Regions from separate parts of the Variimorphobacter sp. HTMS_6 genome, predicted to be linked through region 1. Evidence: riboswitches for the same ligand, from Rfam matches in the RefSeq annotation. Region 1 holds a riboswitch; each other region holds the start of a gene.

Evidence for each region. Region 1 has a riboswitch for thiamine pyrophosphate ahead of thiT (energy-coupled thiamine transporter ThiT). Riboswitches for the same ligand answer to the same signal wherever they lie in the genome.
Region 2: it holds a riboswitch for thiamine pyrophosphate, as region 1 does, so the genes downstream of both, thiC (phosphomethylpyrimidine synthase ThiC) here and thiT (energy-coupled thiamine transporter ThiT) in region 1, are expected to answer to the same signal.
Region 3: it holds a riboswitch for thiamine pyrophosphate, as region 1 does, so the genes downstream of both, thiS (sulfur carrier protein ThiS) here and thiT (energy-coupled thiamine transporter ThiT) in region 1, are expected to answer to the same signal.
Region 4: it holds a riboswitch for thiamine pyrophosphate, as region 1 does, so the genes downstream of both, cytX (putative hydroxymethylpyrimidine transporter CytX) here and thiT (energy-coupled thiamine transporter ThiT) in region 1, are expected to answer to the same signal.

What each region holds. Positions count from the first base shown of each region.
Region 1 is NZ_AP046094.1:2,981,981-2,990,229, reverse strand. Features, by position in the region: gene AC6IWN_RS13480 (glutamine--tRNA ligase/YqeY domain fusion protein) at 1-688, shown strand, start outside; gene AC6IWN_RS13475 (DUF2225 domain-containing protein) at 716-1,558, shown strand; gene AC6IWN_RS13470 (DUF6062 family protein) at 1,586-2,296, shown strand; gene AC6IWN_RS13465 (co-chaperone GroES) at 2,871-3,158, shown strand; gene groL (chaperonin GroEL) at 3,176-4,798, shown strand; TPP riboswitch at 4,933-5,037, shown strand; gene thiT (energy-coupled thiamine transporter ThiT) at 5,068-5,766, shown strand; gene AC6IWN_RS13450 (peptidoglycan-binding protein) at 5,912-7,141, opposite strand; gene AC6IWN_RS13445 (peptidoglycan-binding domain-containing protein) at 7,257-8,249, opposite strand, start outside.
Region 2 is NZ_AP046094.1:2,187,475-2,195,723, forward strand. Features, by position in the region: gene AC6IWN_RS09835 (MFS transporter) at 1-25, shown strand, start outside; gene adhE (bifunctional acetaldehyde-CoA/alcohol dehydrogenase) at 396-3,026, shown strand; gene AC6IWN_RS09845 (phosphotransferase family protein) at 3,348-4,097, shown strand; gene thiC (phosphomethylpyrimidine synthase ThiC) at 4,354-5,658, opposite strand; TPP riboswitch at 5,842-5,950, opposite strand; gene AC6IWN_RS09855 (Dabb family protein) at 6,080-6,361, shown strand; gene AC6IWN_RS09860 (DUF8821 family protein) at 6,536-7,000, shown strand; gene AC6IWN_RS09865 (TetR/AcrR family transcriptional regulator) at 7,025-7,561, opposite strand; gene AC6IWN_RS09870 (EFR1 family ferrodoxin) at 7,693-8,249, shown strand, end outside.
Region 3 is NZ_AP046094.1:285,875-294,123, forward strand. Features, by position in the region: gene AC6IWN_RS01285 (methyl-accepting chemotaxis protein) at 1-1,286, shown strand, start outside; TPP riboswitch at 1,504-1,611, shown strand; gene thiS (sulfur carrier protein ThiS) at 2,064-2,258, shown strand; gene thiF (sulfur carrier protein ThiS adenylyltransferase ThiF) at 2,265-2,891, shown strand; gene AC6IWN_RS01300 (thiazole synthase) at 3,179-3,943, shown strand; gene thiH (2-iminoacetate synthase ThiH) at 3,971-5,185, shown strand; gene AC6IWN_RS01310 (thiamine phosphate synthase) at 5,178-5,960, shown strand; gene AC6IWN_RS01315 (P-loop NTPase family protein) at 6,429-7,250, shown strand; gene AC6IWN_RS01320 (DUF1543 domain-containing protein) at 7,384-7,887, shown strand.
Region 4 is NZ_AP046094.1:3,339,085-3,347,333, reverse strand. Features, by position in the region: gene AC6IWN_RS15180 (amino acid ABC transporter ATP-binding protein) at 1-171, shown strand, start outside; gene AC6IWN_RS15175 (ACT domain-containing protein) at 380-820, shown strand; gene AC6IWN_RS15170 (homoserine dehydrogenase) at 902-2,119, shown strand; gene AC6IWN_RS15165 (cofactor-independent phosphoglycerate mutase) at 2,188-3,411, shown strand; TPP riboswitch at 3,545-3,652, shown strand; gene cytX (putative hydroxymethylpyrimidine transporter CytX) at 3,812-5,011, shown strand; gene thiM (hydroxyethylthiazole kinase) at 5,016-5,840, shown strand; gene thiE (thiamine phosphate synthase) at 5,827-6,471, shown strand; gene thiD (bifunctional hydroxymethylpyrimidine kinase/phosphomethylpyrimidine kinase) at 7,101-7,880, shown strand.

The DNA.
Region 1 (8,249 bases):
AGAATATTGTATCCGTGAGGATTTGAAGTTAAAGAGACCTAGAATCATGGCTGTTCTTGACCCGATTAAATTAGTGATTACGAATTATCCAGAGGGTGAGGTTGAGTATCTGGAAGCCCCGGCTAATCAGGAAAATGAAGCAATGGGCACCAGACAGGTTCCGTTTGCAAGAGAATTATATATAGAACGTGATGACTTTATGATAGAGCCTCCGAAGAAATATTTCCGTTTATTCCCCGGAAATGAGGTTCGTCTTATGAATGCTTACTTTGTAACTTGCACGGATTATATTACGGATGAGAATGGTAATGTAACTGAAGTTCATTGTACCTATGATCCGGAGACAAAGAGCGGATCCGGCTTTAATGCAAGAAAAGTAAAAGGTACGATTCACTGGGTAGCAGCGCAATCAGCAAAGAAAGCGGAAGTGCGTTTGTATGAGAATATTGTAGATGAATCAAAGGGTGTTTATAATGAAGACGGAAGCTTGAATTTAAACCCTAACTCAATAACAATATTAAAGGATTGCTACGTAGAGCCAAGTATAGATGAAGCGCAGGCACCGGATAGCTTCCAATTTTTAAGACAGGGATTCTTCTGTTTGGATTCCAAAGATTCTACCCCGGAAAAACCGGTTTTCAATCGAATTGTGTCATTGAAAAGCTCTTACAACCCGAATAAACAGTAAAGTACATTATAGAATGGAGGATTAGCAGTGGCTAATATATTTTCTGGATTAGAGGAATTTGGTCTCGGTGGTTTATCTAATATGGATATCTATGAAACCAAGGATAGCGAAAACGGTAAGAAATCCGGTGAGAATGAAAAACCGGCATTTTCTGAAGAAGATAACATCTTTGACAAGACCTACACCTGTCCTGTATGTGATAACGAGTTTAAATCTAAGACAGTGAAGTCCGGTAAAGTAAAGCTTCTATCTTTGGATACCGATTTAAGACCGTTGTATGAGAATATGGATCCGTTAAAATATGATGCGATTGTTTGTCCTACCTGTGGATTTGCCGCATTAAATCGCTTTTTTAAATATGTATCCTCAGCGCAGTCTAATTTAATCAAAACGAATATTTCGGCAAACTTCAGAGGATTGAAGGAAACCGGTAATATATTTACCTATGATGATGCAATATCCAGACATAAGTTGGCATTAGTAAATGCAATTGTAAAGAAATCAAAGATTTCGGAACGAGCATATACCTGCTTAAAAACAGCCTGGGTCATCAGAGGAAAATCAGAAAATTTACCACAGGATTTCCCGAATTATCAACAAGCAATCGAAGAATTAAGAGTAGAAGAAGAGGATTTCTTATCAAAAGCCTATGCAGGCTTTGGAGAAGCCTTCAGTAAAGAAGATTTTCCGATGTGTGGAATGGATGAAACTACCATTACGTTATTAATGGCGGAATTAGCTAGAAAAATTGGAAAGTTTGATGAAGCCGGCAGATGGATATCCAGAGTATTGATTTCCAAAGATGCCAATGAGCGCATCAAGCAAAAGGCAAGAGAAATTAAGGATTTGATAAAGGATCAAAAGAATTAATTGCTAAGATAAAGGCGGGTATCTACTTTGAAAGAAAAATTATATACTATCCCGGTGAATGAAGCTTTTGAATCGGAATGCGAATGTCCTCTGTGTGCAATGAAAAAAAAGTTGGAGACGGATGCGGTAGAATATACTATGGGTCCTAGTTATATGGAAGATGATATAAGGGGGGCGACTTCGCGTATGGGATTTTGTGAGAAGCACCTTAATCAGCTATATCAGAATCAAAATCGATTGGGATTGGCATTGATGTTAAAATCACACATGGATAATACGATCCAGATGGTTGAAAAACATTCAGGAACCAAGATTTCTGCCACCTCACTGTTTCGTAAGAAGGCAGAGGAATCTCCCGTAGTTGATTTTTTAGATACAATAGAACACAGTTGCTTTGTTTGTGATAAGATAGAAACAACATTTCAACGTTACCTTGCTACAATCTTTCATCTTTATCATACAGATCATGACTTTCGGGAAAAATTCAAGGGATCAAAGGGCTTTTGTTCTGAGCATTATAAAATGCTCTATAAAGAAGCTCCTACCAATCTAAAAGGTGACGAATTATCAAGTTTTATCACGGAGTTAAATACTCTTTACTTGGACAATATGAAAAGAGTAAGGGATGATTTAGAATGGTTCATCAATAAATTTGACTATCGTTATGCAGACGAACCCTGGAAGAATGCCAAGGATGCATTACCCAGATCCATGCAAAAGACAAATAGTATACTATAAACCCTTAACAATGAAGTTAAAAAGCTCACGTAATTGCTTAAATTTATTAAACTTTGTCAAACATGGTATATTATGACTGATAAAGAATATACTTAATTAGTATGTATGAAATTGAAAAAGTTATTGCCGTTAGGTGATAACTTTTTCTTGCGCCTTTTATATATGTGAAATTAATCTATTTTGACTTCGATGCAACATTACATTAAACGAATGGATCAGTCATATGGAATAACAGATTTCATGGGGTGTGAACAGAAGATAGCAGTGAAATCAACATAAAAATGAGAAAAAATGAGATATCGCGAGATATTAAGAGTATGAGAGAGAAATTACTAAATTTGCTATGATATTTTAATGGAAATGAAGTTGCATTATAAAAGCAAATTTACTAATATAATAATCAAAGTTAGCACTCGACCACATGGAGTGCTAATAATTCTTAAGCTAAGGGTAATGTGAGATTCACGATTAATGCACACCGTGGAATTCTATCACGTAACAAATACGGATTACTATCCGAGTTTGTGGTTCCCTTGAAAAATTTAGTAATAATTAATTAAGGAGGAATTTTAACATGAAACTTGTACCTTTAGGAGATAAGGTAGTATTGAAGCAATTAGTTGCTGAAGAGACAACAAAGTCAGGCATTGTGTTACCCGGCCAAGCAAAAGAAAAACCTCAGCAGGCAGAAGTTATCGCTGTTGGTCCTGGCGGAATCGTTGATGGAAAAGAAGTTGTGATGCAGGTTAAAGTTGGCGACAAGGTTATTTACTCCAAATATGCGGGAACTGAAGTGAAATTGGAGGATGAAGAGTTCATCGTCGTTAAGCAGAATGATATCGTTGCAGTTGTAGAAGAATAGAATGGAGGAAACACAACATGGCTAAAGAAATTAAATATGGCGCAGAAGCCAGAGCAGCGCTTGAAATCGGCGCGAATAAATTAGCAAATACCGTTAAAGTAACCCTTGGACCTAAGGGAAGAAATGTAGTTCTTGATAAATCTTTCGGTGCACCTTTGATTACGAATGATGGTGTTACAATTGCAAAGGAAATTGAGTTGGATGATCCTTTTGAGAATATGGGTGCTCAGTTAGTGAAAGAAGTTGCTACCAAGACAAATGATGTAGCAGGTGATGGTACAACTACAGCAACTGTTCTTGCACAGGCTATGATTACCGAGGGTATGAAGAACTTAGCAGCAGGCGCTAACCCTATTATCCTTAGAAAGGGTATGAAGAAAGCAACTGATGTTGCTGTAGAAGCAATTTTAACAATGAGCTCTTCCTTAAAGGGTAAGGAGCAGATTGCAAGAGTTGCAGCAATCTCTGCAGGTGATGATGAAGTTGGTCAGTTAGTTGCTGATGCGATGGAAAAAGTATCAAATGATGGTGTTATCACAATCGAAGAATCTAAAACCATGAAGACTGAGCTTGATCTTGTGGAAGGTATGCAGTTTGATCGTGGATATCTTTCCGCTTATATGTGTACCGATATGGATAAAATGGAAGCAACCCTTGAGAATCCATATATCTTAATCACGGATAAGAAGATCTCAAACATTCAGGAAATCCTTCCTGTACTAGAGCAGATTGTTCAGACTGGTTCAAGATTATTAATAATCGCTGAAGATGTCGAGGGTGAAGCTCTTACAACTTTAGTTCTTAATAAATTAAGAGGTACATTCGTTGCTGTTGCAGTAAAAGCTCCTGGCTATGGTGACAGAAGAAAAGCGATGCTTCAGGATATCGCTATCTTAACTGGCGGTACAGTTATTTCTGATGAATTAGGTCTTGACTTAAAAGAAGCTACTATAGAGCAGCTTGGTCGTGCAAAATCAGTTAAGGTTCAGAAGGAAAACACCATTATTGTTGATGGTGAAGGTGATAAAGCTGATATCACTACAAGAATTGGCCAGATCAAAGCTCAGATTGAAGAAACTACCTCTGAATTTGATAAAGAGAAATTACAGGAGAGACTTGCTAAGCTTGCTGGTGGTGTAGCAGTAATCAGAGTTGGTGCTGCAACAGAAACTGAAATGAAAGAAAACAAGCTTCGTATGGAAGATGCTCTTGCAGCTACCAGAGCGGCAGTGGAAGAAGGTATCGTTGCAGGCGGTGGTTCCGCATATATCCACGCATCTAAGGAAGTTTCTAAATTAGCTGCAAAATTAGACGGTGACGAGAAAACTGGTGCAAATATTATTCTTAAAGCACTTGATGCTCCTTTATACAGCATCGTATACAATGCAGGCTTAGAAGGTTCTGTAGTAATCAGTAAGGTAAAGGCTAGCAAACAGGGCGTTGGCTTCAATGCTTTAACTGAGAAATATGTTGATATGGTAGAAGCAGGTATTCTGGATCCTACTAAGGTTACAAGAAGCGCGCTTCAGAACGCAACTAGTGTTGCATCCACTTTATTAACAACAGAATCCGTTGTTGCAAATATCAAGAAGGATGAGCCGGCAATGCCTGCAGGCGCACCTGGAATGGGTATGATGTAATAAAATCATTATTTTAAATCAATTAATTAAGAGGGTAGGCAAATGATTTTTGTCTGCCCTCTCATTTTCTTCGGATACTCCTATTGACATCCTTTGGTTTATCCGTTATGATAGCTGAGACAAAATAAAATGATATATTTTGCTAGGGGAGCCCAGGCTGAGAGGTATGTTGTACTACATACTGACCCTTACTACTTGATCCGGATAATACCGGCGGAAGGAAGCATTTCAAGTGGCCCCCTCCGAAGCAATCATAAGGAGGTTTTTTTATGTTTCAAGATATTTTGAATTTTTTAACAACGAAAGAAGGTTCCGGCGCAGAAACCTATTACACACCTACACTAGCGGGTAATATAGCACTCTTTGTTGTTGTGGCTATCTTATTTATCGCGATGGCTGCGTTTTCAAACAGTAAGTCAAAAATTAGAGTTCAGCAGCTAGCATTTTCTGCAATGGCGGTAACATTAGCCGTGGTTACTTCGTTCATCACCTTTGCGAAACTGCCATTTGGTGGATCTATCACATTATTCAGTATGCTGTTTATTGCTTTGATTGGCTATCTATATGGTACCAAGGCCGGAGTACTTACCGGTATCGCTTATGGTTTTATTAATCTGATTTTAGGTCCTACCATTCTGCATCCGGTACAAATGTTATTAGACTACCCGATCGCATTCGGTTGCTTAGGTTTGAGTGGAGTATTTTCAAAATCAAAGAATGGATTAATTAAAGGATATGTACTAGGCGTATTCGGTAGATATATCAGCCATGTAATCTCCGGATTTGTGTTCTTTAGTATGTACACTCCAAAGGGTATGAATCCAATTATCTATTCCTTAGGATATAATGCAACTTATATCGTACCGGAAGCAATCGCAACGATAATAATATTATTGATTCCACCTGTTCGACAGGCATTTATTCAGGTAAAAGGAATGGCAACTCAGACACAAATTACATTATTTTAATAAAAGACCAACATTAAATCGCTTTCAAGGGATTTTGTGTTGGTCCTTTTTGAATGAAATATGTTATGGGTCATTATAGTTCTGTCACCGTAAGGGTTCTCCTTTCCGTACGGTATACATCATATACGGTATACATACATGAAAATCACAGTTCAGCCATTCGGGTAACTGCAACATAGATGCCGGATAATTTGTACCAGGTGGGGAAGTCTACGATTCCGTTGGCAGGCAAATCAAAGATTTGTTGAAAGGCTTTAACGGATTCAGCGGTTTGGTTATTGAATTGACCGTTTACTGCAACTGTAGGTATTGCAGGATACTTTTCTGAAATTTTATTAAGTTGTTCCTGGATGGTTCTCACATTAGCACCAGAGGAACCTATGGTTAGGTTTGAACCCGGCCAGGAGGAGGGAACCCCTGACACTTCGGTGGCCGTATTGATATAAATGGAGTTTCCATAAAAATGTCGCAGAATTTCAATTGCAGATTGCCCCTGATCGCCCAATTGCTTGGATCCCCACTGTGTCATCCAGTTCGGGCATTGCACTCTGTTTCCATCACAGTACTGTGTCAAAATGGGTTGCTTAACATTGGGTCTGGATAAATAATTATTAAATATACTGTCTACGATTAATCCTATGTTATCGTAGATGTTTCTACCGGGAATCCATTTATGATCAAATGCGGTGGAAGAGGTGATAGTAAAATTAAATCCCTGATTTCGGTACCATTCTGTAAATACACGATTGAGTGTAAAGGATAAGATAGCAAGGACATTGGCGGTTATGGTGGATTCCGGCCAGGTGGAATAGATTTCGCTGGAGGCTACATTTTTAATATAATCTCTAAAGCGAACATAATGATCTCTAGCGGATCGGTCGGTTGGAGGACCATCGTGTACAATAACGAATTCGGGGACTACTACTCTGTTAAGGACAATTTCACCTGATTCTCCGGTTGGTTTTATCTCAGCCTCCGCTATTTTGGGTGGGTAATCACCGAATAAGGTATGAGGTGGAACTACATAGAGATCGGGCTGTGCTTGCGGTTCTTCGGGTCGCAGAGTTGCATCCTGTAACGCGGTTACATTTGGCATTACCTCAGCATTTTGCACTACTACTGGTTCAAAACCGGATGCGGACATATTAATTCGGTAATTAGCGTATGGTTGTTGATCCGAGGGTTGTTGGCTAAATTCCAGGGGAGGTGCAGGAACCTCAATAATCTCGGTTAGGCCCGAGGAGTTGGTTCTAACCTCTGCGATTTGTTGCTCTGGTGTTCCTGTGGTTGATATTGTAACTGTAGCATTTTCAATCGGAACCATCCCGGCGCCCATAACACGTGCCCGTATCCTCCCGAGTGATTGGGTGCTCATTTGTGTCGGATATACCTTTATGGCTTTATACTTGTTCTTATTGTAGTAGTAAGGATTCATTTCGTCACCTCGTTTATCGCTTATTATAAAATATGATTTAAATAGGAAGGTGTGATTAGAGTTCTGCTATTCTTGTTATAGCAACAAAGATTTGTGAGATTTTGTACCAGGTGGCGCGATCAACCACGCCTGTTGCGGGTAAACTGAAAATGTTTTGGAATGCTCTAACAGCAGCAGTTGTTCTTGGACCGTATTGACCGTCAACAACTATAGTGGGGATAGCAGTGTAAACCTGTGCAATACGATTAAGCTGTTGTTGAATGATTCTTACATTTTCTCCATTTGACCCGGTTGATAAGTTGGCACCCGGCCAGGAACTAGGGACACCGGATACTTCAGCTGCGGTATTTATAAATACATCATTACCATAGAAGTTTCGTAGAATCTGTATCGCGGTATAGCCTTGATCACCTAAACTTTTAGAGCCCCATTGCGTCATCCATCTTGGGCACTGTACTCTTTGCCCGTCACAGTACTGCGTTAATAAAGGCTGCCTTACACCCGGCCTTGAGATATAATTGACAAATACTGAGTCTACAATAAAGCTTATGTTTGCAAATATGTTTCTTCCTCGTGTCCATTTGTGATCATATGCGGTTGAGGAAGTGATTGTATAGTTATAACCTTGATTGCGATACCATTCCGTATAGACACGATTTAGAGTAAAGGATAGGATTGCCAAGACATTTGCATAAATAGTACTTTCCGGCCAGGTGGAGTAGATTTCACTGGAGGCTACATTTTTAATATAATCTCGAAACCTGACATAGTAATCCTGAGCGCTGGAAGAAGGTACACCATCATGTACAATAACATATTCCGGAACAACAACACGGTTTAATACGATTTCTCCGGATTCGCCTGTGGGTTTGATTTCGCTCTCGGGGATTTTGGGTGGATATACACCATATAGAGTGTTGGCATCAATGTTATAGATGCGTTCTCCAGGTGTTTGCTCGATTGGGGTCATGATCGATTCCTGCTCGGCGGTTACATCAGGAAATACTTCAACGCCATTATACAAAAGCACCTCATAGTTCGGTGCTTC
Region 2 (8,249 bases), 790 kb from region 1:
TGTCATACAAGAAGGTATCGAATAGGATTGTATAGAATAAGAATATATAGAAGTCCCTTTCAATCGTGTATATTTCGTCATGATTGAATAGGGACTTTTCCAATCATATCACAAATATTCAAACCAAACTTTTCGTTTTATAGTCAAAACGCACAATTTCGCTAAATCAGTGATCTCCGATTTCCTGCATAAATCTCACAACATAAAGCAGTATTTTGGAACCTTATTTATAATAAATAGATAAATCTTCCTGTTTTTCTCTATTAATTAGCACTTTTTTCCTCGACAAAAATGCTGTATAATAGAAAAATAGATATTGACTTTATATTATTGATACAATATAATGAAATTGTTAAAAAATTAACAATTGTCCTAACTTAAATGGAGGTAATCATATGGCTAAAAAAGAAAATGCAATAAATATTGCGGCAGAGAATAACAACAACGTAATCGATACAGTTGATGCCCTTCTGTCTAAAATGGAAAAAATGCGTGAAGCTCAAAGAATATTTGCAACATATACTCAGGAACAGGTGGATAAAATCTTTTTCGCAGCATCCGTTGCTGCTAATAAACAGAGAATCCCTCTTGCTAAGATGGCTGTAGCAGAAACTGGTATGGGTATTGTTGAAGATAAGGTTATTAAGAACCATTACGCAGCTGAATATATTTACAACGCGTACAAGGATACAAAAACTTGTGGCGTTATCGAAGAAGATCTTGCTTATGGAATTAAAAAAGTAGCTGATCCAATCGGTTTAATTGCAGCAGTTATCCCTACTACGAATCCTACTTCAACTGCAATTTTTAAAACATTAATTTCATTAAAAACTAGAAATGCAATCATCATTTCCCCTCATCCTCGTGCAAAGAACTGTACAATTGCTGCTGCTAAAGCTGTTTTAGATGCTGCTGTTGCTGCAGGTGCTCCGGAAGGAATCATCGGATGGATTGATGTTCCATCCCTCGAGTTAACCAATGAGGTTATGAAAAATGCAGACACAATCTTAGCTACAGGCGGCCCTGGAATGGTTAAGTCAGCCTATTCTTCCGGTAAACCGGCATTAGGCGTTGGCGCAGGTAATACTCCTGTTATCATTGATGATACAGCTGATATCAAAACTGCAGTTAGTTCCATTATTATTTCTAAGACATTTGATAACGGTATGATTTGTGCTTCCGAGCAATCTGTAACCGCATTAGAGAATGTTTACGATGAAGTAAAGAAAGAATTTGAGTTCCGCGGCTGTTACTTCTTAAAGCCTGATGAAATAGAGAAGGTTAGAAAAACCATCTTAATTAACGGTTCATTAAATGCTAAAATCGTTGGACAGAAGGCTCATACAATTGCTAAACTTGCTGGTGTTGAAGTTCCTGAAACCACAAAGATCTTAATCGGTGAAGTGGAAAGCGTTGATATCTCTGAGGAATTTGCACATGAGAAATTATCTCCTGTATTAGCATTATACAAAGCAAAGACTTTTGATGAAGCAATTGAAAAAGCAGAACATTTAGTTGCTGATGGTGGTTATGGTCACACTGCTTCCTTATATATAAACACAAACGAAAAAGAGAAATATGATAAATTTGCAGCAGCAATGAAAACTTGCCGTATCTTAATCAATACTCCTGCTGCTCAGGGTGGTATCGGTGATCTTTATAACTTTAAGTTAGCACCTTCCTTAACATTAGGTTGTGGTACTTGGGGCGGTAACTCCGTTTCTGAGAATGTTGGTGTAAAACACTTAATTAATATAAAGACGGTTGCCGAAAGGAGAGAAAATATGCTTTGGTTTAGAGCACCTCAGAAAATTTACTTTAAGAAAGGATCTATGCCGGTTGCTCTTGATGAACTCGGAACTGTTATGGGCAAAAAGAAAGCTTTCATCGTAACCGACTCCTTCTTATTTAAAAATGGTTATGTGAAACCAATCACAGATAAATTAGATTCTATGGGTATCACTCATACTTGCTTCTACGATGTAGCCCCTGATCCAACTCTTGCATGTGCAAAAGAAGGTGCTGACGCAATGCGTTCCTTCGAACCTGATGTTATCATCGCTTTAGGTGGTGGTTCCGCTATGGATGCTGCTAAAATCATGTGGGTTATGTACGAGCATCCGGAAGCTGACTTCTTAGATATGGCTATGCGTTTCATGGATATTCGTAAGAGAGTATATACCTTCCCTAAGATGGGCGAGAAAGCTTACTTTGTAGCTATCCCAACCTCCTCCGGTACAGGTTCTGAGGTAACACCTTTCGCAGTTATTACCGATGAGACTACAGGCGTTAAATATCCGTTAGCAGATTACGAATTACTACCTCACATGGCAATTATTGATACAGATAATATGATGAGTCAGCCTAAAGGCTTAACCAGTGCTTCCGGTATCGATGCTATGACACATGCACTTGAAGCATATGCATCTATGTTAGCAACAGACTACACTGATGGTTTAGCATTAAAAGCGTTAAAGAACATCTTCAAGTTTTTACCGATTGCTTACAACAATGGATCTGACGTAAAAGCAAGAGAAAAGATGGCAAACGCTTCTACTATCGCTGGTATGGCTTTTGCAAATGCTTTCCTTGGTATCTGCCACTCCATGGCTCATAAATTAGGTGCTTTCCACCACTTGCCACACGGTGTTGCTAATGCATTATTAATCGAAGAGGTTATGAAATTCAACATCAGCGAAGCTCCTACAAAGATGGGTGCATTCTCCCAGTATGAATACCCTAATGTTCTTGAGAGATATGTTGAAGTCGCTAACTTCATCGGAATCTCCGGTAAGGATGACATGGATACTTTCAATAAATTAATCGTTGCAATCGGCGACTTAAAAGAAAGTGTTGGTATTAAGAAGACAATTAAGGAATACGGAGTTGACGAAAAAGCATTCTTAGAGTCTCTTGATGAGATGGTTGAGCAGGCATTCGATGATCAGTGTACCGGTGCTAACCCAAGATATCCGTTAATGAGCGAATTAAAAGAGATGTACTTAAAAGTTTACTACGGTAAATAATTAATTATATAAACGCTTTGTACCTAAGCAAATGAAATACCCAATCACATAGAGAGGATACCCTCAAGGATTTGATTTAATGTTCAATCCTACAGAGGGTATCCTTTCTTTTTCTGCATTTATAATATATTATTATCTATTCTCTAGAACAATAGAGCCTAAATAATAATGTCCATTTCTTTCATATAACATTGTGTATTTTGCACAATTCATCATGCAAATTTCGTCATATTTATTCGAAAATGCATATACTTTTCTTTTAATATGTAGTAAAATAAAGGTAACACCAAACAATGGCAAAATTTGAAAGGGGAAATAACAATGAAGCTTGAACAAGTCTTAGCAACAAGAAACAAAAAAGCAATCTACAAGGAAGATGATTTAGCAATAAAGGTTTTTGATCAGGATTATCCGAAATCTTCAGTCTTGAACGAAGCATTGAATCATACCCGTGTAGAAGAAACTAATTTAAAAATTCCGCAGATTCGCTCCGTAAGTAATATCGATGGTCGCTGGAGCATCAGTATGGATTATATACAGGGGCAAACCCTAGAACAAAAGCTAAAGGATAATCCGGAGAAGACCTCTGAGTTATTGGAACTGTTCGTTGATCTCCAGATTAAGATGCATTCTAAATCAGCTCCTCTACTCAACAAACTAAAGGATAAATTAGTACGTGTTATTCAAAATACGGATGAATTGAATTCAACTACAAAATATGAATTATTATCCGTGCTTGATAGCATGCCAAAACATACAAAATTATGCCATGGGGATTTTCTACCTTCCAATATTATAATCAACGAATCCGGTGCTTATATCTTGGATTGGTCCCATGCTACTCAAGGAAATGCAAGTGCCGATGTGGCAACTACTTATCTCAAAATGATGCTCTATTACCCAGAGCTTGCAGATTCATATTTAAAACTTTTCTGTTTTAAGAGCAATACTGCATTACCATATGTTCAAAAATGGATTCCGATTGTGGCAGCACAGCACTTAACTAAGGCAAAAGAACCGGAGAAAGAAATTCTTCGTCAATGGCTGGATGTTCTTGATTATCAGGGTTAATCTAGCATAGTGAAAACGAAATCGTATCAAATAAAACCGGTATATCGTATAGCCATCGATTTGGCATTCGATATACCGGTTATTTTTAAGAGATTAATTATATCTATTTATTCAGTGAATACATCAAGTAGACAATAACACGGTTAAACAGCTTCCGTCCCACTGTGTATGAACAAGCACCCAACAACCCTTCCAAAATCTTGACTGAGATCTTAGATGCTAGCTGTTATGTTATAATCTCTTATATTAACACTACTTATAAAATATCAATATGTTCTCCCGCAAGTGCCTTATTCATACTTCTAATTGCACAAAACTTACCACACATAGAACAGGTATCCTCATGCTCCGGTTTTCTTTCCTCACGAATTCTTTTTGCTGTATCTGGATCAATTGCACATTCCCACTGTGTCTCCCAGTCAAACTCTCTTCTTGCATCCGCCATACGATCATCGATATCTCTGGCGCCTTTTACACCCTTTGCGATATCAGCCGCATGTGCTGCTATTTTGGAGGCAATAATACCCTGCTTCACATCCTCAAGATTTGGTAATGCCAGATGTTCAGCCGGTGTGACATAACATAAGAATGCTGCTCCGGCAGAGGCTGCAATTGCACCTCCAATCGCTGATGTAATATGATCATATCCTGGTGCAATATCTGTTACCAATGGTCCTAATACATAAAAGGGAGCACCGTTGCATATGGTTTGCTGGATCTTCATATTTGCTTCAATCTGGTCCAGAGGCATATGTCCGGGTCCCTCAACCATAACCTGTACATCCTTTTCCCAGGCTCTTTTTGTTAATTCTCCGAGTCTAACGAGCTCTTCAATCTGACATACATCTGAAGCATCTGCAAGACATCCGGGTCTGCATGCATCTCCCAGTGATATTGTGACATCGTATTCGCGACAAATATCCAGTATCTCATCATAATATTCATAAAACGGATTCTCTTCTCCTGTCATGCTCATCCAGGCAAATACCAGAGAACCTCCACGAGATACTATGTTCATTTTTCTCTTATGGTTCTTAATCTGATCAATCGTTTTACGTGTGATACCGCAGTGCAGGGTTACAAAATCCACACCATCTTCTGCGTGAAGGCGAACCACATCAATAAAATCCTTTGCTGTTAATGTAGATAGATCTCTTTGGTAATGAATTACGGAGTCATAGACCGGTACCGTTCCAATCATTGCCGGACATTCAGAGGTAAGCTTTCTTCTAAATGGAATTGTATTCCCATGTGAGGATAAATCCATTATGGCATGCGCCCCCATATTAACCGCTTCCATTACTTTCTTCATCTCCAGATCGTAATCCTTACAGTCCTTTGACACACCCAGATTAACATTTATCTTTGTTTTCAGCATGGAGCCTACCCCTTCCGGCTCAATGCATTTGTGGTTTTTATTCGCACAGATTGCTACTTTACCTGCTCCAACCAGGGGAAGCAGCTCTTCTGTCGTCATCTGCTCCTTTTGCGCCACCTTTTTCAATTCCTCCGTTACAATCCCTTTTCTTGCAGCTTCCATCTGTGTTGCATAGTTTTTCATGATCTAATATCCTCCAATTTTTTATTTTCATGATTTGGTGAAAGTCAATGAATAAAACAATATTTCAGATACATTTCTTTGCCCGCATAGATAGAAAATTGATTAACACTTTGAATAAGAATGTATGTAATGATGACATGTAAGCATAAAAAAATACACGTACACCAAGGAAAGTATACATGCATAGTCAGCTAAATATATCTCTACGTTGGCATTATCCAAATCAGATTATGGGTCTAAGCGATACAGCTTACTCTCAGCCTGCTTAATGCAAGCTCCCCTTTTTATATTCTATATCATACCAGTATTACCTAAATGAGTCAACAAGTAAAAACAAACCTGACCCTATGTTGTCAGGTTATGGATGATATACTATTATAAGATATAATAACTCGCTATGAAACACAAAACGGAGGGAAAAATGATAACAAACACATTACTCATCAAATTAAATGAAAATGAAGAGATAGAAAAAACAAAATCGGCCCTATTAAGCATGAAAGGAAAAATCACAGTCCTGAAGTACCTACAAGTAGAGACAGATATTCGGAGAGGAACATCCTCTTATGATATTCTATTAATCACTAAATTCAATACAATGAAGGACATGGAATCTTATTTGTCTAATCCCGTTCATCTAGAAGTTTCAAAATATATTGCAACAGTAATGGTATCCGGTGCCTCTGTATGCTATGAAGATTAATTTTTTCACTAATTAGCCATATTACAAATATCGTCATGTACTAATTGCATTATCTGATTTATAATTATATTCAGATTCATTTTTGATAAAATTTAGGGGAATAATAACTCTATTATCATTAATGCAAATCTTAATAGTGTATAATGATTTTATATTTAATATGGAGGTACCACTATGTCCTATGTTGTTGATTTTAAAAATGTATCCACTGTTGGCCTTGAATCTTCTCCCGTAGTTGATGCTCTGGCTGGTTTGCGTGCGAATGAGGCACGTTATTATATGAATAAATACAAGCATGAATTTACAGTAGTACCGGCTAGTGAGAGCCAGGATACTATCGATTATGTAAACCACATTCTAAAAACGGAACGTAATATTGAATTTGCTGCAAAGCCACTCGAAACATCAAGTTTTCAAGTAGAAAATCTTAAAATGGCGTATGTCTTTTATGAAGATGGTCTGGCCGTAAATGTAATGTATACAATTGATGATTCAAAGAAAAGAGCGGTTGGTTTTAAGCTTTCGGAAGGAATGGAAATACCGAAGGAATTAGAGGAAAAGTTTAAATTTGCAAGACAAAAATCTAAACTTGCCGGAACCATCCGCGGGTCTTTCTTTGTAATTAAAGGGGAGTATTAATACTCCTCTTAGGTAATATATTTATTAATGCCTCATCAGACTATAACAGATATCTGCCATCTTTTCATCACTTTCTTTAAGTCCGTCCTTTACCCACTCGATCAGAACTTTATATAGCCCACCGGCAGCAAACTCGATTAGGTACCGCCCTCTATCTTGGTATTCTCCGGTGTCACATACAATATTTCTTGATAGGGAATGGAAAAACTCAATGCATCTCTCTAAGATCAGATGACTTAAGTTTGATCTTATTAAGTTTGTGACCAATCTTTCCTGCTTTCTAAAATATGCAAAAAACATACGTATACTATCCTTATCATAATCATGTATATTTTTTATTACCGCATTGGAATAATCCTCAAACAGCTCATCCAGATAATTATTGATGACATCTTCTAATATAGCATAATGCCTATAAAACGACATGCGGGATACTCCTGCCTTTTTAGTAACCTCAGTAATTGTAATCTCCTTGAAATCCTTCTTTTCCATAAGTATCATCAGTGCTATAAAGATACTTTCCTTTACTATCGTACTTTGCACATTTTTTTTCTTAATCATATACATTTTCTCCGTTTTTGTAACACTTGATTATTGTTCTATTGATAAATCTATTTAGATACATTATACTGTGCTCTATTCCATGTTACAAGTGTAACAATTAAATTAAAAATAACTTTTTGGAGGAATGTATGAAAGTATTATATTATACTGCAACCGGTAACTGCTTATATGTGGCAAAACGTTTTGGTGGAGAGACTTACTCTATTCCGGCACTGTTAAAAAATGAGGATTTTACTATTGAAGACGATATCATTGGGATCGTATTTCCGGTGTACAATATCAGTGTACCGAAGCTTGTGGAAGAATTTTTAGATAAAGTGAAACTGAAAGGCAAATATATATTTGCTATAGCAACCTACGGAATGGTTGCCGGAGGCGTAACAAGACATCTCCTAGAAATCGGGAAAAGGAATAATATTCATTTCTCCTATATTAATGAGCTCATAATGGTTGATAACTTTCTACCTGGCTTTGAGATGAAAAATCAGGTCGATGGGCTCGGGAAGAAAAATGTTGAGGGGAATATTGATCAAATTATTCAGGATGTAAGAAAGAAGCGCTTATACCTGAAAAAACACTCAATCCTTGTGGTTCCCCTCAGACATATGTTTTCTAAATTGAATCATGATAATTTTGAGAAGGATTTTTACACGGAGGACAGCTGTAATGGCTGCAAGACCTGTGA
Region 3 (8,249 bases), 1.6 Mb from region 1:
AAGTTGTTGATTATATGTTTAATGGTGATCATAAAATAGCATCTTATTCGGTGATACCGGAAACTCATTGGACTTTAGTTGTATCAGGTGATATGGGTGAAATTATGAAACCGGTAAATGATGTAACAGTAAGTATTATTTTTATTGGAGTATTTATTGCAATTTTAGCTTTATTATACGGTATTTTTATTTCATTTAGAATTGCAAACCCAATCATTAAACTAACAGAATTAATTAATAGAACAGCAAATCTGAATCTGGTAAGAGACGAATCGTTCCGATATCTTGAAAAAAATAAAGATGAAACAGGAACGATTGCGAAAGCATTATTTCAAACCAGAGCAGTTTTACGAGAGATGGTGGAAAAGCTTAAAAGCGTTTCCGGTGCCGTTTTGACCAATGCGGAAGAAATTGAAAAACTCTCGATATTAATTCAAGAGAACGCACATGATAATTCCGCAACTACAGAAGAATTATCCGCAGGAATGGAAGAAACAGCCGCATCAACAGAAGAGATTACCGCTACTACAGTTGAGATTAGTAGTCACGTAAGTGATATTGCTAGTAAAGCAAAGGACGGATCAAAGGTATCTTACCAGATTTCAGATAGGGCATCCTCCATTAAAAAAGACGCACTGGAATCAACCGAGAATGCGAAAAACCTCTATGAAGAAGTAAAGGATAAGATGGAGGAAGCAATTAAGGAATCTGACAAAATCGCTCAAATTGGTGTATTAGCGGATACCATTCTCGCAATTACCAATCAGACCAACCTTCTTGCGTTAAATGCAGCAATTGAGGCAGCGAGAGCAGGTGAAGCAGGAAAAGGCTTTAATGTAGTTGCAAGTGAAATTCGTAAACTAGCGGATCAATCTTCAAGTACCGCTACCGGTATCCAAGAGATTGTGAAAAATGTTTATAGTTCTGTAGAAATGATGAGAAAGAATTCTGAAGCATTATTAGAGTTCATAGATCAAAGCGTATTAAAGGATTATGAAAAATTGTCTAAGATCGGTGAACAATATAATGATGATGCAGTTTATGTAAAACAACTTATGGTTGAATTCGAGGAAGCGGCAGATATACTGGATACCTCAGTATCGAATATATCAAAAGCGATGAATGAGGTAGCAATCACTGTTTCTGAAGGTTCAAAGGGCGTACAGGATATTGCTGAAAAGACTTCTGACGTGGTTGAAAAGACGATTACAGAGACAGAATTATCTAACGAAAATGCAATCGGAGCAAGAGAGCTGCAGGAATTAGTTGACAGATTTGTAGTATAAAGCGGAGGTTTTGAAGGAGAATATAAATCAAGATACGAAGAATTCCTGAAAATTGAAAGTGAAATGTCAGACAAAACAGAATATAACACAATACATAACAAACTATAATCTTAAAATAATCACAAAGACATAAACATAAAATATAAAGTTATTAATAAAAATTAATTAAACTCTTGAATTAATAAAAATATCAGTTATAATTAACACATATTGAATAAGAACGAAAAAGGGGAGCTCTTTTTAGAGGGCTGAGAGTAGACTGTAGCGTCTAGACCCGTAACCTGATTTGGATAATGCCAACGTAGGGATATATTGAATTCTAGCTTGAATCATACTAGACGAATATACCATCACCTTGGTATATTCGTCTTTTTTTATCGTAAATAATTGTACAGCGGCAAACTGGGGGCACCACTTCTGTCGCTATATAAAATTGATGCAGCAAAATTCATGAGCATTGCATTAAAAGCGTCGGGTATCCGGCGTAGGCGCCGGTAGAATGTAGCAAAGGAAACTGGTATAGATTAATAATTTTATTAAGGAATAATGTTATTTACACCACACAAAGGTAGGAAGACAGCGTGTTAAGGCAATATAACATTATTCCTTCAAATTATTAATTTGCAATAGCTTAATTTGGGTACTTAAATACAACCGGCGCAGTTAATAATGGAGGTGAATTTGTAGAACGAAGGGTTGTATTTGCAAATTCGTAATAATATATGGGCGGATAAACGCTCATTTATTCGTTAGTCATTATGAAAGGAGCATATGCAAATGTTAGTGAATGGAGCGAAGGAAACGCTTGAGAAAAGTATGTCACTATATCAGTACTTGGAGAGTAAGGGATATGTGATATCAAGAATTGCAGTAGAACGGAATGGAGAAATCATACCAAAAGCCACCTATAACGAATGTATTCTGACCGAGGCAGATACCTTGGAGGTCGTTAATTTTGTGGGTGGAGGTTGATTAGACGTGACAAAAGAAGAGTACAGAAAGATATGTGACTTACGGTTTGGCAAAGAGGTCTATGAAAAATTAGAGGATGCCAGAGTAGCGGTAGCAGGCCTAGGTGGATTGGGATCACATATCGCGGTTATGCTTGCCAGAACCTGTGTCGGATCCCTGCACTTAATTGATTTTGATTATGTGGACATCAGTAATTTGAATCGACAGGAATACTATATCTCACATATTGGAAGACCAAAAACAGAGTGTCTGGCAGAAAAACTGAAGGAAATTAATCCGTTTATGAAGATTATAACAGATAATATAAAAGTAACGAATGAGAATATAGATGAGCTGTTTGTGGAGGATCCTATCATATGTGAGGCATTTGATAAGTCAGATCAGAAGGCGATGCTGGTGAACGGATTACTGGAAAACTTCTCTGATAAAAAAATCGTATCCGGCTCCGGAATGGCTGGCTATGGGGATTCCAATGCCATCATTACCAGAAGAGTTTTTCAAAACCTATATCTATGCGGAGATCAGATCTCAGATTCAGAGTCCGGAATGGGGCTAATGGCGCCCAGGGTAAGTATCTGCGCAGGACATGAAGCCAATAAAGTGATTCAGTTGATACTGGGTGAAGAAGAGTAGGATTTCCTTGTGCATTCCTTATGGATAGGTAGTTATAACGAATGTTAATAATGCGGGATTTGCAAGAGGGAAGGAATTGCAAGAAGCTTAGTATTGCATAGATTCATAAGAAAACCTAGGGTAACAGAAAAATTTAATTAAGAGTCTATAGGGAAATTCTTCGAAGAAAATTTGTAAGAAAAATATTGATTAGAAAAATTCGAGTCGTGAGAACAATGATTTGAAAATCATATAGAAAAGATAGAAAAGATAGAAATGATAGAAATGATAGAAAAGAGGTAGTTTTAATGAACGATGACAAATTAGTGATCGGAGGGCATGAATTTACATCAAGATTCATACTCGGATCAGGAAAATACAATTTAGATCTGATCGAGGCCTGTGTAAAATATGCAGGAGCGCAGATTATCACGCTTGCACTTAGAAGAGCAAATACAGAAGCAGGAGAGAATATACTTGATTACATACCAAAGGAAGTAACCTTACTTCCCAATACCTCCGGAGCGAGAAATGCCGAAGAAGCCGTTCGTATTGCGCGGCTTGCAAGAGCGGTTGGTTGTGGGGATTTTGTTAAAATTGAAGTGATTAAGGATTCCAGATACTTGCTACCGGATAATTATGAAACGATAAAGGCAACGGAAATTCTTGCAAAGGAAGGCTTTATCGTTATGCCTTATATGTATCCAGATCTTACGGTAGCACGTGATCTGGTCAATGCAGGAGCAGCAGCTGTTATGCCTCTAGCGGCTCCAATCGGCTCCAACAAAGGACTGGCAACCAAGGAATTTATTCGAATACTGATTGAAGAAATTGACCTGCCAATTATTGTGGATGCAGGAATCGGTAGACCATCTCAGGCATGTGAGGTGATGGAGATGGGTGCGGCAGCAGTCATGGCGAATACCGCAATCGCGTCCGCCGGTAATATTCCTCTTATGGCAGAAGCCTTTGGTAAAGCAATCGAAGCGGGCAGAGGTGCTTATTTGTCCGGACTTGGGCGCGTAATTGACAAGGCGAGTGCATCCTCGCCCTTAACCGGATTTTTGCAATAACGCGGAAAGCAGAAAAGAGGTAAAACTATGCCCAAGGAAATGAATGAAAGTATATTAAGTGAAACAGTTATCAAGGATTTAAAAAAAGAACGCATCAATCATATGGAGTATCTACCGGGTATGGAAGTGTTAGAGGATTCCAATGTGATGGATAAAGTACTACATGATATGGATCAGTACAACGAACAAAAATTTACGGAGGACGATGTCAAAAGAGCGTTAAACGCCACGGATATTACACCGGAAGATTTTGCAGCCCTACTATCCCCGGCTGCAGAACCGTATCTGGAGGAGATGGCGCAGAAGGCTTTGGTGGAAACCAGAAAACACTTTGGTAACAGTGTATATCTGTTTACTCCGATCTATATCTCGAATTATTGTGACAATTACTGCATCTATTGTGGCTTTAACTGCCATAACAAGATCCATCGTGCGAAGCTTGACTTCGAAGGGATGGAGAAGGAGATGGAGGCAATTGCAAAAAGCGGTTTGGAAGAAATTCTAATTCTGACCGGTGAAAGCAGAAAAATGTCGGACGTGAAATACATCGGAGAAGCCTGTAAGATTGCCAAGAAGTATTTTAAAATGATTGGACTTGAGGTGTATCCAATGAATACTGAAGAGTATAAGTATCTGCATGAATGCGGAGCGGATTATGTGACAGTATTCCAGGAAACCTATAATCCAGACAAATACGAAACTCTTCATCTGGCTGGACATAAGAGAATATTCCCGTATCGTATCAATGCACAGGAGAGAGCACTTCGAGGTGGCATGAGAGGGGTGGCATTCGCAGCATTACTGGGGCTAGCTGATTTTCGTAAGGATGCCTTTGCAACCGGAATGCATGCCTATTATATTCAACGGAAATACCCCCATGCTGAGATATCCTTCTCCTGTCCGAGACTTCGCCCGATTGTGAACAATGATAAGATCAACCCGATGGATGTTCATGAGAAACAGCTCCTTCAGGTAATGACAGCCTTTCGTCTGTTTATGCCATTTGCAGGAATGACGATCTCCACCAGGGAGAGAGCCGGATTTCGTGATAATGTGGTAGGACTTGCAGCAACAAAGATCTCCGCTTCGGTAAGTACCGGTATCGGCAGCCATTCGGAAGAGAATAGCGAAAAAGGGGATCAGCAGTTTGAGATTGCGGATGGAAGAGATGTGGTGGAAGTAGTTGCTGCAATTAAGGAAAAAGGGCTTCAGCCTGTCATGAATGAGTATCTATATGTATAAACGGATCGTTATCTCAAACCGCAGGCTCTTCTTTGATTATAGAAGAGGGATGGGGGGACTCGCTTCGGATCAGGAGATCATTAAAGTAAAAGAACCCTATACCGATAATAAGGTCTCTGTCAATAGTGAAGAAGCTTTCAATAATGAAGGAGCTTTCAATAAAGAAGAACGTTTCAATAAAGAAGAACGTTTCAATAAAGAGTTTTTTGTTAATAAGGATAACGCATTCAATAAGAAATTCACATCTAGCGTGGAGCTTCAAGTTAATGTATATATTGAACATCTTGTTGTTTTGGTAAAGCGAACCGATCACTTGATTCTCAGGGAGAAGGATTTATCGGAGAAGGAGTATAAAAGCTTAGCGCTTCAACTGTTATCGCTTTGTGATAGGGATAAAATAATTCTTCATACTTTTGTTGATGTCGCAATAGAACTACAGCATCGAAACATACATCTTCCGATGCCTGTGTTTCAGAATAATCTTGACAAACTGCAGCATTTTGAACGTATCGGTGTGTCGGTGCATTCATTGGAGGAAGCAATCTTTGCACAAAATAACGGAGCAACCTACATCACCTACAGCCACATCTTCCCTACTGACTGCAAGAAAGGATTAGAAGCAAAAGGGGTAGAGAATCTGAAAGAGGTATGTGAAAGCTTATCCATACCGGTGTATGCTCTTGGTGGAATAAAGAAGGAAAATGAATTCTTGGTTACCCGCGCAGGGGCTTCAGGAATCTGTAAAATGTCGGAATATATGCAGAGTATCACTTGACTGGTACAGCTTATTTGGCATATAGTAGAAGTATATAATCAAGGTATTCGAAATAAGAATTACGGATAACGTACTTTGGTTATTTAAGAGAATTACTGAGAGAGGTGAAACGATGAGAAGATAATTTACTTTTGAAGCATGATATGTTTTAAAACAGTAAAGCCCAATATGGAGGATACTGTGTTTCATGTTGCCAAAAGTGGATTATGATTCTCATAACCTCTCTTTTTGTATACGAATCTTACGTTATATAATTTAAGGATTTGCTATATGATTTAAGGATTTGTTGTTAAGACATAAAAAATGTTTGAAACGAATAGGTGAGGTAATGTGAGAATTAGAATCATTTGGCAGCAGATGGTTCTTTTTTGATGCTAATATACCGATTATCAGTTTTGATTATGTTGTGGATATATGGTGATATACGTCAAAAAGTAAATACCTTAAAATCTGATAGGGAGGCCATATATGAAAAACATTTTTATCGAAGGGGTTCAGGGGTCCGGGAAAAGCACTTTAGTGAATAAACTTGAAGAAAAATTAACATCGTATCGAGTATACAGGGAAGGTGATATATCACCGGTCGAACTTGCTTGGTGTAGTTATGTAACGATAGAGCAGTACGAATATATTTTAAGAAAATATCCACTATTACAAGAAGAGCTTCAGAAACATACGATATCGGAAGGTGATAAGCGAATTATTGCATATACACGAATAAGTACTGACATACAGGAGTTTTATCAGTATATGGAGGGCTTTGAGATTTATAATGCTCGTATTAACTTTGATACATTTAAAAATATAATCTTAACCAGATATAACACTCTGGGGACAACAGGTAATATATTCGAATGCTCGTTATTTCAAAATTCCATTGAAAGCATGATGCTTTATTATCAAATGGAGGATGAGGAGATTATCAGTTTCTATAAAGAGGTTTATGAGATACTGAAAAACAAAAACATGATATTGTTATATCTTGATTCACATAGTATGATAGACGATATATTACATATAAAAAAGGAACGCTCCAATGAACAGGGAGAAGAGTTGTGGTTTCCTCTGATGATGGAATATCTGAAAGCATCACCCTATGGTAAAGATCATAATTATTGTGGATTTGATGATCTGATTCGTCATATGGAACGAAGGAAAGGATTAGAACACCAGATTATAAGGGATGTGATGGGAGATCGGGCAATCATATTAAAGGCAAAAAACTATGTGATTGATGATGTTATTGAGTCTGCAATCTTCATGAATAAGTTCAAACCTGAATATTTTTGAAGTTATTCTGATTTGATAAAGCTTATAAAATAGGTAAAAAAGTTAAATAGGTAAAAAATTAAATATGTAAATGCTAATAATGATACAGAAATAAAAAGCTAGAAATAATCAAGAAGAAAAGAGGACATGATAAATGAATTTGTACATGATAAGTTTAGGCGGTAAAGTAAAGGGATGTAATATAGAAGTACATGATGTTCAATTTGTAGCTGCAAACCACGTAGATGAGACATTTGAAGTACTTAAGAAGAATTGGTATGGTCTTCAATTGAAATTACATATGGATAGTTATAAGAAGATTAAAGGTGTTGCTGGATACGAGCTACAACTTACACAAAAGCAGCCTGATCAAAAGCAAAAGCTATTTTTTGTACATTTTGGAGGGTATAAAAAAGATTGTACACAGGAGCTCCATGATGTGGCGTTATATGTAGGTGAATCTGAACAGGAAGTCAAGGTAAGAGCCTTAAGTGAAGCTACGGTAGCAGATATTGAAAATCACGTTGACAGTATCGTAGGTGTTGAAGAGGTTCTGTTAAGCGTGGATGGAAGTCAGTACTTTGTTGAATTAATCAAGACGGATGAGAAATACGATATGGAACCGGATTGGTTTGGCTATAGAAGATTGGACGTTTAGGAGATTAAAATTTATCTTATTGACATGATGAGTGATGATGTTAAAAAAAGTTGAAAAGGAAAAAATATAATGCAAATAGCATTATTCTTTTTGCGGAAGAAGAGAACTATTACGTTTATTTTATGATGGGGGGATTGCTGAGGCATATATTCAAAGCCCACAAGGATCATTTGCCACTTTGCATTTGTACAAAGAAGGTAGCTTCTTTGGCGAAATAAACAATTTTATTATGGTAGAAAGCCAGTGGAAATAACAGCGCTCACAGACTGTTTAGTGGATGTAATGCATAGAACTGACTTTTTAGATTGGCTAGAAAAAGATTTTGAAGCTACAAAATTTATACTAAAAAATTGCGTACAAAT
Region 4 (8,249 bases), 360 kb from region 1:
GAAGGAATGACGATGGTTGTGGTAACTCATGAGATGAGGTTTGCAAGAAAGGTTGCAACCAGAGTTCTGTTCATCGATGAAGGAAAGATCGTAGAACAGAATACACCGGATGAGTTTTTTGATAATCCAACTCACCCTAGATTGAAAGAATTCCTATCTAAAATTTTATAAATATACAAAAAAATGATATTTATCACAAGCCTTTAAAGCATAAGTGACAAATATTATTTTTTTGCCCTAAAGTTGGCAAATTGGTATTGCTATTTGAATAGATATATGTTAGTATATCTTTCTTAGAAAGACAATTGTATCTGTTGTACATACAAAGGTCGAAATAGAGTACATAAACTTGCCATAAAAATGCAGGAGGTGCTTAATAATGAGTAGTGATAAGTATTTTATTGTAAAGAAAAAGGCCGTTCCAGAGGTCTTATTGAAGGTTGTTGAGGCCAAAAGACTTTTGGATTCGGAGCGTGTAATGACAGTTCAGGAAGCCACGGACGCTGTAGATATCAGTAGAAGTTCATTTTATAAATATCGTGATGACATATTTCCGTTTTACGAAAACACCAGAGGAAAGACTATTACATTTATGCTTCAAATGGATGATAAACCGGGGTTATTATCAAAAGTACTAAACCAGGTTGCAAAATGTGAAGCCAACATTCTTACCATCCACCAAAGTATACCTGTTAACGGAATTGCTTTACTGACTTTAAGTATCGAGATATTGCCGCAAACCGATAGTACATCGGTATTTATTGAGACAATTGAATCAATGGACGGTATTCACTATGTTAAAATGGTTTCGAGAGAATAATCGATTAATTTTTATGTAAGTGATGACATATGATTTAAACGACATTAGATTTATGGTAAATGCAGGAATGGAGGATAAGTAATGATTAATATCGCAGTCTTAGGATACGGCACAATTGGTTCCGGTGTAGTTGAAGTACTAAATACCAATGGTGACAGCATTGCAAAAAGAGCCGGAGATCAAATCAATATCAAATATGTATTGGATCTAAGAGAATTCCCGGGGGATCCGATTATGGACAAATTAGTTCACGATGTAAATATCATCATGGATGACCCTGAGGTTAAGATAATATGTGAAGTGATGGGCGGCGTTGAGCCTGCTTATACGTTTGTTAAGACTGCGCTTTTAAGAGGAAAAAGTGTCATAAGTTCGAACAAGGAGTTAGTCGCTAAGCATGGCGCGGAGCTACTTGATATTGCTAAGGAGAATGATTTGAACTTCTTGTTTGAAGCAAGTGTTGGTGGCGGTATTCCGATCATCAGACCGTTAAATCAATCCTTGACAGCGGATGAGATTGTTGAAATCACAGGTATCCTTAATGGTACCACCAACTATATTTTATCAAAAATGAGTGATGAAGGCTCTACCTTTGAATCCGCTTTATCCACGGCTCAAGATTTGGGTTACGCAGAACGAAATCCTGCAGCGGACGTGGAAGGTCATGATGCTTGCAGAAAGATTGCGATACTTTCCTCACTTGCCTTTGGTATGCAGGTAGATTATGAGGATATACATACAGAGGGAATCGCTAAGATTACCGATGTTGATATTCGCTATGCAAAAACCTTATGCGCAAAAATTAAATTATTTGCTTCCAGTATTCGTGAGAATGATCATGTTTATGCGATGGTTGCACCGGTCATGATTAATTCAGGCCATCCGTTATATAGTGTGAATGATGTATTTAATGGAATCTATGTAAAAGGTAATGTTATAGGAGAAGTTATGTTCTATGGTAGCGGTGCGGGTAAACTTCCGACAGCAAGCGCTGTTGTTGCTGATATCGTAGATGCAGCAAAGCATCTTGGAACGAATATCTGGACTATTTGGAGCAGCAAGAAATTAGAGCTTACTGATGTAAATCAGGTTAAGAATCGCTTCTTTATTCGAGTTAGTGGAGAAGGGGAAGCGGTAAAAGAGAAAGTAAGAAAGCTATTCGGTGAGGTTGAAGTGGTAACAGCTGAAGGCGTAACAGGAGAATATGCATTCCTTACTTCAAGCTTAGAAGAACAAGAATTAAAGAACAAAATCGAAAGTTTAGATGGTGTTTTGAATAAAATAAGAGTAAGATTTTAAATGTTACAGGAGGGCTTATTTCGATAAGTCCTTGTGCTATATACTTAAAAGAGAAAGGACCTGATTACATGAAATACATCGTCGTTCTTGGTGACGGTATGGCTGACGAACCGTTGGCTGAACTTAGTAATAAGACACCTTTGATGGCAGCTGATACACCTCAGATGGACCTGCTGGCAAAGAAGTCCGAATTAGGACTTGCACATACAATTCCGGAGGGAATGAAGCCCGGTAGCGACACGGCTAATCTAGCTGTCCTCGGATATAATCCTAAAGTCTATTATTCTGGACGTTCTCCACTGGAAGCGTTAAGCATTGGAGTAGATATGAAGGCTACTGATATTGCACTTCGTTGTAATATCGTAACACTCACGGAAGAAGATAAACCGTATGAAGAATTAACAATCATCGATCACAGTTCCAGTGAAATCTCAACAGAGGATGCAGCGGTGCTGATTGAAGCAGTTCGCAAGGAATTGGAGACCGATATCTATAAATTCTATGTTGGCACTAGCTACCGACATCTAACTATCTGGGATAAGGGTGAAGTCGTAGATTTGGCACAGCCTCATGATATTCTAGAAAGAGTAATCGGTGAGTATTTACCAAAGGATGTTGTATTAAAAGAGATGATGAAAAAGAGCTATGATATCTTGAATCATCATCCGTTAAATGAAGAGAGAAAAGCAAAGGGTCTGAATAAAGCAAACTCTATCTGGTTCTGGGGAGCAGGTACAAGACCTGCTTTATCTTCCTTTGAAGAGAAGAATCATGTAAAAGGTGCTATGATTTCTGCTGTAGATTTGCTGAAGGGAATTGCAGTTGGCGCTAATATGAAGGTAATTGAGGTTCCCGGAGCGAATGGTACGCTTCATACGAATTATGAAGGGAAAGCAATGGCTGCTGTGGATGTGCTTACAAAGGAGAATTATGATTTTGTATACATTCATGTAGAGGCACCGGATGAGATGGGACATCAGGGTAGTATTAAGAATAAAATCCAGGCAATTGAATATCTGGATCAAAGAGTAATCAAAATTGTGATGGATGAGATGAAGAAAGCTGGAGCAGAATACAGAATGCTTGTTATGCCGGATCATCCGACACCAATCTGTTGCAGAACTCATACCAGTGATCCCGTTCCATACTTGCTTTATGACAGCACCTCTGAACAGAATAACGATTGGCATTATAATGAAGCAGAAGCGGCATTAACCGGCCATGTTGTTACAGAAGGATATAAGGTAATAGAGAGGTTGTTTGAGAAATCCCTTGCGGAAAGTATAAAATAATAAGTTGTTATTAATATAATAAAGACTGTTATCGAACGAATTATATAATGGATGTGACCCATTATTATACATGTCGATAACAGTCCTTTCTTGTTTCAGTTGACAAGTGATATGAAAGAATATATACTACAATCTGTAAATACGGGGGAGCTTGTGTGCGCAGGCTGAGAGGAATCAAAAGATTCGACCCTTAAACCTGATTTGGATAATGCCAACGTAGGGATGTACACTTTTGATTGTAAGTGGGATATGCTTTATGTAAGCATATCCCATTTTTGTAATGTTTTGAAAAGAGAACAATGGGAACTTACAATTGCATGAAGTACGATTAGCATAAACGGGCAGGTTGAGTAAAGAGAAACTCATAGATAATGAGTAGAATAAAACTTGGAGGATTGGCATGAAGGAAAATAAGTTATCATTTTTAAGCGGATCATTGTTGTGGTTCGGAGCGGCAATCTCGATTGCAGAGATTATCACGGGTACCTTTTTGGCGCCGCTTGGATTCGGCAAAGGTATGTTGGCAATTATATTGGGACATTTAATCGGATGTGTTCTATTTTATTTTGCTGGATTAATTGGTGCAAAGAGTAAAATGACTGCCATGGAAAGCGTGGGAATATCTTTTGGTAGACGCGGGTCAGTGTTTTTCTCGGTCATCAATGTGCTACAATTGGTTGGATGGACTGCCGTGATGATTATCAGCGGTGCCAATGCTTTTGGAACGGTAGTAAATGGACCGTTGAATATATCAAACAATCTTGTGTGGTGCTTGTTAATTGGAGCACTGAATGTGATTTGGATTATTGTTGATTTAAAAAACATCGGTAAAATCAATAATATAGCAGTTGCTGCTCTGTTAATTTTAACGGTGGTTCTTGGGTTTACCGTATTCCATGGTGGCGCACCTGTGAAGAGTAGTGAAATAATGAGTTTTGGTCTTGCACTGGAGTTATCGATTGCTATGCCAATCTCATGGCTTCCTTTGATATCAGACTATACGAAGAATACGGACAATCCGGTTCGATTTACGCTGATTAGTACGGTAAGTTATTTTATCGGAAGTTCATTTATGTATGCTATCGGTTTAGGAGCAGCATTCTATGCGGGAAATTCTGATGTGGTGCAGATACTTAAGAGTGCAGGACTCGGTGTTGCTGCGATGTTAATCATACTACTTTCTACCGTTACAACAAGTTATCTTGATGTGTATTCTGCAGCAGAGAGTGTTCACAATATATACTCAAAGTGGAATAAAAAGATGATAGGTATTGGAGTATGTCTATTAGGAACAGTGATTGCTATGTTTACGCCGATTGAACAGTATCAAAACTTTTTATATCTAATTGGATCCTTCTTTGTACCGATGGCGACAATATTAATTACGGATTATTTCATCTTACGCAGACGTACAAATACAAAGGCTCAAAGCATAATCAATGCTATTTTATGGGTGATTGGTTTTGTAGTTTACCGAGTGTTTATTGATAAGGAACTAGAGATCGGAAGTACGATACCGGTTATTGTAATTGTTTTTGTACTAAGTATGGTGATCAATTTAGTTATATTTATCTTAACAAAATTAAAAAAAGGCAGGTAAAACTATGTTTTCTTCAGTATTAGATAATGTATTTTCAAAAACTCCACTGGTGCATTCCATTACAAATTACGTAACGGTAAATGATTGTGCGAACATAATCTTAGCAAGCGGAGGTTCTCCAATCATGGCGGACGATATCGCAGAAGTAAGCGAAATCACTTCCATCTGCTCTTCGTTAGTAATTAATATTGGTACACTGAATGAGAGAACCATCGCTTCGATGATTGCAGCAGGTAAAAGAGCAAATGAACTGGGTCATCCGGTTGTGCTTGATCCGGTTGGAGCCGGTGCCTCCACTCTAAGAAATGAAACTGCGCTAACACTTTTGAAAGAAGTAAAATTCTCAGTGATTCGTGGTAATATTTCAGAAATAAAATTCCTTGCCACCGGAAGTGCTAATACTCAGGGCGTAGATGCAGCGGCAGCAGATGCTGTGACCACCGATAATCTAGACAGTGTAATCAACTTTGCAAAGGCACTTGCAGGATCAACCGGATCAGTGATAGCGATTACCGGTGTTACAGATATTGTGGCTGATAGTGAAAAAGCATATGTGGTTTACAACGGAAACCGTATGATGAGCCGTGTAACCGGTACCGGTTGTATGTTAACTGCTGTAATCGGAAGTTACATCGGAGCAAACTCGGATAATATCTTAGAGGCAACTGCAGCTGCCGTAACCGCAATGGGACTAAGCGGAGAACTTGCATACCAGAAGGTAACTGAGGTTGATGGCGGAACAAATTCCTATCGTATGTACATCATTGATATGATGAGTAAAATGAATGCAGAGATATTAAAGGATGGTGGAAAAGTTGAAATTAGATAAGAGTACAATGTTGCTTTATTTAGTTACTGATCGTACCTGGCTTGGAAATAATAAGTTGAAAGATCAGGTAGAACAAAGTGTAAAAGCTGGCGCTACTTTTGTACAATTAAGAGAAAAAGATCTAGACTTTGATCACTTTGTGAATGAGGGAATTAAGATAAAAGAGATTACTGATCGCTATCAGGTTCCTTTTGTCATCAATGACAATATTGAAGTGGCTTTGGCGATTGATGCGGATGGTGTTCATGTTGGACAAAGCGATATGAATGCCAAGGATGTTCGTTCCTTGCTCGGACCAGATAAGATCCTTGGCGTATCGGCAAGAACTGTGGAGCAAGCAATACTAGCGCAAAGTCAGGGTGCAGATTATATTGGTGTCGGCGCTGTGTTCTCCACTACAACCAAAAATGATGCAGATGATGTAAGCTTTGAAGAAGTTAAAGCGATTTGTGAAGCTGTTACCATACCGGTTGTTGCTATTGGTGGCATCAATGAACATAATATATTGCAGCTGAAGGGCTGTGGCGTTGACGGTGTTGCGGTTATCTCCGCAATACTTGCCAAACCTGATATCGAAAAGGCAACAAATGAATTGCATGAACTTTCTTCACAAATGATTACACAGGGATAGGTTTTGCTTATAAGACGTTGTGGGGTCATTTGCTTATGTGAAGTGTGTTGTATTTCTTGCCATGCGAAACATATCTCATCTGCAACACGCTTCCGCTTGAATGAAGTACGTAGTGGTACATAAGGTCATAAAAGACATGACCTAAGTACCAACGACTTCATACAGTTGCAGCTGATGATATGTTAGGCATGACAAGAAAGATTTACAAGGTGATAAGCAAATAACTCCGCCAAGTTTTACGATAAAGATAAACCTATCTGGGAGCTGGACATTTGAGGAGTCATTTGCTTATGTGAAGTGTGTTGTATTTCTTGCCATGCGAAACATATCTCATCTGCAACACGCTTCCGCTTGAATGAAGTACGTAGTGGTACATAAGGTCATAAAAGACATGACCTAAGTACCAACGACTTCATACAGTTGCAAATGATGATATGTTTCGTATGACAAGAAAGCTAAACACAGATAGAATAAGCAAATGCCTCCGCCGAAATACCTAGGAAGATAAAACCTACCTGGGGAGTGGGACGTTTGAAGAGTCATCTGCAACATACATACTTTTGCATGGATGAAATGAAACATGAGGATTATATAATATATGTAGTTTACGAAGAATATGAGGTGTATCTATGAGAAAGGTATTAACAATAGCTGGTTCAGACTGTAGTGGTGGAGCCGGAATTCAAGCAGATATAAAGACGATGACTGCACATCGAATCTATGCAATGAGTGCGATCACAGCACTTACTGCTCAAAACACAACTGGTGTATACGGAGTTTTTGAAGCATCGCCGGAATTTGTAGCGCAGCAGCTTGATTGTATTTTTACTGATATTTTTCCGGACGCAGTGAAGATTGGCATGGTTTCAAACAGTAAGATTATTGAAGTAATTGTTGAAAAGCTAAAGCAATATAATGCAAAGAATATCGTAGTAGATCCCGTGATGGTGTCTACAAGCGGAAGTAAATTACTGAATGATGAGGCTATGAATGCTGTTATTACCAAGCTGATTCCTATTGCGGATATCATCACCCCGAATATCCCTGAGGCAGAAGCGCTTACCGATATCAAAGTTGAAACAACACGGGATATGCTAGTGGCAGCAGAGAAAATTTCATCATTGCTTAAAGGAAGCATCTTAATTAAGGGTGGTCACCTTACTGATACCGCGGATGATTTATTATATACGAATGGCCAGCCATACTGGGTGAAGGGGGAGCGAATTAACAATCCGAATACCCATGGAACCGGATGTACACTATCTTCTGCTATTGCTTGCAGCCTTGCAAATGGCTTCTCGGTAGAACAGAGCGTTAAAAATGCAAAGGCATATATAACAGGGGCACTTAAGGATGGTCTTGATCTTGGTCAGGGTAGCGGACCACTGAATCATTGTTATAATATATAATAGCGAATAGTTACGGAAAGTGTTTAAAGTGAAACATAATTTTATCTGCAATGTCATCTCATTTGAGAAATAGTTGTAAAAGGCACAATATTGTAATGATTTTGTGACAAGGATAACAACTAGAATGATTGCAGATATAAGGTTGTTTCACTTTTTATTTTAAATTTGTATAAGAATTAGGAATCTGTGATTTCGAACTATTTATAATCAGAGAAAAAATAGTCTGATTCTGCGATAATAACAATTCTTAAGGTGTTCAAACGACTTTTTAATGATTGGAAATTCCTCTGATGCAGTTACAATGACATATGAAGCGTATTATGTTCTTCCTGAACCTTAACTATATTCTCAACTTAATGAAGATTATGA